2 regions of the Rossellomorea sp. NRS-1567 genome follow, and region 1 is predicted to be linked to the other one. Evidence: a T-box and tRNA genes for the amino acid it is inferred to sense, from the RefSeq annotation. Region 1 holds a T-box; the other holds one or more tRNA genes.
What was found. A T-box is a leader RNA that pairs with one kind of tRNA and senses whether it is charged. The one in region 1 lies ahead of thrS (threonine--tRNA ligase), so its partner is inferred to be a tRNA-Thr.
Positions count from the first base shown of each region.

Region 1 (2,377 bases):
TACCCGCAGTTATTCTAGGCTTGTTATTTGAGGATTATATCGATGAGCATCTTTTTTCGCTGAATACAGTTCTGGCTGGTTTAACGATCGGTGCTTTCCTCATGATTGCAGCGGATTTGTTTCGTCCCAAAAGCGTCACTGTGGAAAACGTCGATGAGATAACACATAAAAAAGCGCTGGTGATCGGGCTTATTCAATGCTTATCATTATGGCCGGGTTTTTCGAGGTCAGGATCCACCATTTCTGGAGGAGTTTTACTAGGGTTGAGCTACCGGGCAGCATCGGATTTCACATTCATTATGGCGGTTCCGATCATGCTGGGAGCAAGTTCCCTTTCTCTAATGAAGAACTGGATGTACTTTACCCCTGAGTTTTTACCGTTTTTATTGGTTGGGTTCGTAAGTGCATTTCTATTCGCTTATCTGTCGATACACTTTTTCCTTAAGGTGATCAATAAAATCAAGCTAATCCCTTTTGCGATTTATCGACTTGTCCTTGTCGCGATAATTCTTCTTGTTTTTATTTAATCCCTCTTGACAGCTAGAAAATACTACCATATAATTTCAATAACAAATTTATTCTGTATTGAATATACTATACGAAAGCAAAGATGAGGACATGATTCATTCCGTTTTTTCTTGATCAGAGAGCAGGGTCACCGGCTGAGAGCCCTGAAGAGAAAAGAATGATTTACCACCTCGGAGCTATTATGGTGAAATGTCAGTATCCATAATCGGGAAAACCGTTATCTTACTTAAGCGAAGAGTAATATTTTACACTTCTGAATTAGGGTGGAACCACGACCGCACTCGTCCCTTGGTTAGGGATGGGTGCGGTCTTTTTATTAATTGAATAAAAAAGTGTTGAAGAGGACATGAATCATTTGCTGTTTTTCTTACCAGAGAACAGGGTCACATGGCTGAGAGCCCTGAAGAAAAGGAAATGATTTACCACCTTGGAGCTATTATGGTGAAATGTCAGTATCCATAATCGGGAAAACCGTTATCAACTTTGAGCGGAGGGCTTTTGTTTAGCACTTCGGAATTAGGGTGGTACCACGACCGCATTCGTCCCTTGATAGGGATGAATGCGGTTTTTTAATATAAATAAATGATTAGGAGGAAACAAAATGTCAATTCAATCTGAAGTAGATAAAAGAAATCACAGGAAATTAGGTCAGGAGCTGGAGTTATTTGTATCAATGGAAGAAGCACCCGGGATGCCCTTTTATTTACCGAAAGGGATGCTATTACGGAATGAGTTAGAAGACTTTTGGAAAAAGGAACATCGGAAAGCAGGATACCAGGAGATTAGGACTCCCATTATGATGAAGCAGGAGCTATGGGAAAAGTCGGGGCACTGGGATCATTACCATGAGAATATGTATTTCTCAGAGGTAGATGATCAGAAATATGCGATCAAGCCAATGAGTTGCCCAGGGGCAGTCTTGATCTATAAAAGCAAGAGAAGAAGTTATCGGGAGTTACCCCTCCGTTACGGTGAACTGGGATTAGTTCATCGACATGAGCTATCGGGTTCATTAAGTGGATTATTGAGAGTCCGTTCCTTCACTCAGGATGATGCTCATCTATTTGTAAGGGAAGACCAGATTCGATCAGAGCTTCATAAAGTATTGGATCTTATCGATCTTTTCTATAGCAAATTCGGGTTTGACTATAAGGTCGAGCTTTCGACTCGCCCGGAAGATTTTATGGGCTCCGTTGAATTATGGGATAAAGCCGAAGGAGATTTGGAAGTTGTATTGAAAGAGAGAGGAGTCGATTATCAAATCAATAAAGGAGACGGTGCTTTCTACGGGCCAAAAATAGACTTTCATATATTGGACGTTCTTGGTCGAAGCTGGCAATGTGGTACGGTTCAACTAGATTTCCAAATGCCTGAAAAATTTGAGTGTGAATACATTGGGGAAGACAATGGAGCAGTCAGACCTATTATGATTCACCGAGCCATTTACGGTTCAATCGAACGCTTTATGGCAATCATCATTGAACATTTCGGAGGAGACTTTCCCATTTGGTTAGCTCCTTACCAGGTCAAAATCCTTCCTATCTCCGACGCACATATTCAATATGCTCAAGGAGTGAAGTCTCAGTTAGAAAGAGAAGGCTTTAGGGTGGAAGTCGATGATCGAGTAGAAAAAGTCGGTCTGAAAATCAGAGAAGCAGAGATACAAAAAGTTCCTTATATGATGGTGATCGGTGACAAGGAAATCAAGAGTGAAGCTATTTCATTACGGAGGAGAAAGGAAGGAAACATTGGGATGTTGAAGATAAAAGAAGTTATATTGAAATTACAAGAAGAGGTAAATGGCTAGGTTAGTAAGGCAAACTGAATCAAAAAAATTCACTTGACCATT
Region 1 covers NZ_JBITPL010000015.1:322,394-324,770, forward strand. Annotated here, with positions in the region: gene ACIFOD_RS10970 (undecaprenyl-diphosphate phosphatase) at 1-527, shown strand, start outside; T-box leader at 599-820, shown strand; T-box leader at 855-1,078, shown strand; gene thrS (threonine--tRNA ligase) at 1,130-2,335, shown strand.

Region 2 (2,377 bases), on a different contig from region 1:
GAGCCCGACGAGCTACCGAACTGCTCCACCCCGCGACGATATAAGTATGAAATTTCCCACGAAAGGAATTATGGAGGAGGAAGGGGGATTCGAACCCCCGCGGGCTGTTACACCCCTGTCGGTTTTCAAGACCGATCCCTTCAGCCGAACTTGGGTATTCCTCCGTGTATAATGGACCCTGTAGGACTCGAACCTACGACCGGACGGTTATGAGCCGTCTGCTCTAACCAACTGAGCTAAGGGTCCTTATAATCGTGCGTCATGTATTTAGTAATAGCGGCGGAGGGGATCGAACCCCCGACCTCACGGGTATGAACCGTACGCTCTAGCCAGCTGAGCTACACCGCCACGAAACGTTTACTATTCAATCTGAATCTTGATTAAGTAAGATTCAATGAAGTTTATTTGCTTACGCAAAAATCTTTGGTGGAGCCTAGCGGGATCGAACCGCTGACCTCCTGCGTGCAAAGCAGGCGCTCTCCCAGCTGAGCTAAGGCCCCAAAAGAAGTGGTCGGGAAGACAGGATTCGAACCTGCGACCCCTTGGTCCCAAACCAAGTGCTCTACCAAGCTGAGCTACTTCCCGATATATGGCGCGCCCGAGAGGAGTCGAACCCCTAACCTTTTGATCCGTAGTCAAACGCTCTATCCAATTGAGCTACGGGCGCTAAACAATTCATTTTATAAGAAACAATGGTGCCGAGGACCGGAATCGAACCGGTACGGTAGTCACCTACCGCAGGATTTTAAGTCCTGTGCGTCTGCCAGTTCCGCCACCCCGGCTAGTTTGGAGCGGAAGACGGGATTCGAACCCGCGACCCCCACCTTGGCAAGGTGGTGTTCTACCACTGAACTACTTCCGCGAAATATTATGGTGCGGGTGAAGGGACTTGAACCCCCACGCCTCGCGGCGCCAGATCCTAAGTCTGGTGCGTCTGCCAATTCCGCCACACCCGCATGGTGTTTCGCTGTCGCAAAACGATAAAATATTTTGCTTATGCAAAAATCTATGGTGAGCCATGAAGGATTCGAACCTTCGACCCTCTGATTAAAAGTCAGATGCTCTACCAACTGAGCTAATGGCTCATCTATACAGTAAGGAATCAAATGGTGCCGGCAAGAGGACTTGAACCCCCAACCTACTGATTACAAGTCAGTTGCTCTACCAGTTGAGCTACACCGGCATATTAATTACCCACTAACAAATAATGGTGGAGGATGACGGGATCGAACCGCCGACCCTCTGCTTGTAAGGCAGATGCTCTCCCAGCTGAGCTAATCCTCCATATTGGTGACCCATACGGGATTCGAACCCGTGTTACCGCCGTGAAAGGGCGGTGTCTTAACCGCTTGACCAATGGGCCATCTTGTCAAAGCGTCCCGCTTAAGGACATGTATAACTATATCAGTTAATTTCGCAGAAGTCAACTTCTAGTTAACAAAAAACGAAAACTTTTTTTACCATACTCAGCTTAACATTTTTGTAAGCCGAAAAAGAATATACCACATATTTAAAGTTTATATCAATAGTGAATTTAAGAATCTCTTCAATTTCACTGTTGATTTCTCATTCATCGTGAAAACTTTTCATGATCCCTCCCCTCTTTAGTGAAATTGATCAACACCCACTAATCTCCTTCCATCATTTCAGTTAATGATAGGCTTTGCCTTCTTTCACCAACATAGATATAGAGCGTTTTAATATCTAATCAGCTTAACTCATTGGAATTAAGAGGGACGATGAAGAATAGTGTTGTTGAAATTTGTCCACCTCTCTCAATAAATGAAATTGTAGATTTTCAAAAAAGGTCCGTCCCTCATCGCTTTAAAGTGATGAGGGACGGACTTTCAGGTTTAAGCTTGTTTACACCATCTCTTTGGGAGTTGAATACGATGGTAATAGATTATAAATGGGGTGATGGATTCATGGAGCTTGCAACGATACTGTGCGGGCCGATTATTCGTCGGGTGGAGCCTGCAAAAGCTTCTATATGGATTGCATTGAGCAAGCCGTATGATATTAAAGCAGAGTTATTCAAGATTAAACAAGGGGACCATTCTCATCTTTATGACTATAAAAGAATAACCTGTGAGACTGAGACGAAAACGGTACAAGCAGGAAAGAACTTATATATAAGTATAATGAACGTATCTCCACATGCCGGATCCTTTCCTACTGATAAATTACTGGGATACAATTTATTGTTTGAAAATAGTGTGGAAACACTGGACCTCGGCAGCTTTGACTTACTTTCCCCCACTCATCCACACTCGATTGTCTACGAAAATCTCGCATACCCAACCTTTTATATGAACGAAGGAAATACATCGAATATTCTATACGGATCCTGTCGAAAGCTGCACGGTGTTGGAACAGA
Region 2 covers NZ_JBITPL010000016.1:1,338-3,714, forward strand. Annotated here, with positions in the region: tRNA gene ACIFOD_RS11405 (tRNA-Met) at 1-35, opposite strand, end outside; tRNA gene ACIFOD_RS11410 (tRNA-Ser) at 72-164, opposite strand; tRNA gene ACIFOD_RS11415 (tRNA-Ile) at 173-246, opposite strand; tRNA gene ACIFOD_RS11420 (tRNA-Met) at 275-348, opposite strand; tRNA gene ACIFOD_RS11425 (tRNA-Ala) at 425-500, opposite strand; tRNA gene ACIFOD_RS11430 (tRNA-Pro) at 509-585, opposite strand; tRNA gene ACIFOD_RS11435 (tRNA-Arg) at 591-667, opposite strand; tRNA gene ACIFOD_RS11440 (tRNA-Leu) at 694-782, opposite strand; tRNA gene ACIFOD_RS11445 (tRNA-Gly) at 788-862, opposite strand; tRNA gene ACIFOD_RS11450 (tRNA-Leu) at 872-956, opposite strand; tRNA gene ACIFOD_RS11455 (tRNA-Lys) at 1,010-1,085, opposite strand; tRNA gene ACIFOD_RS11460 (tRNA-Thr) at 1,108-1,183, opposite strand; tRNA gene ACIFOD_RS11465 (tRNA-Val) at 1,209-1,284, opposite strand; tRNA gene ACIFOD_RS11470 (tRNA-Glu) at 1,289-1,363, opposite strand; gene ACIFOD_RS11475 (hypothetical protein) at 1,740-2,377, shown strand, end outside.
Region 2: it has a tRNA-Thr gene. The T-box ahead of thrS (threonine--tRNA ligase) is inferred to sense a tRNA for this amino acid. The anticodon was not compared.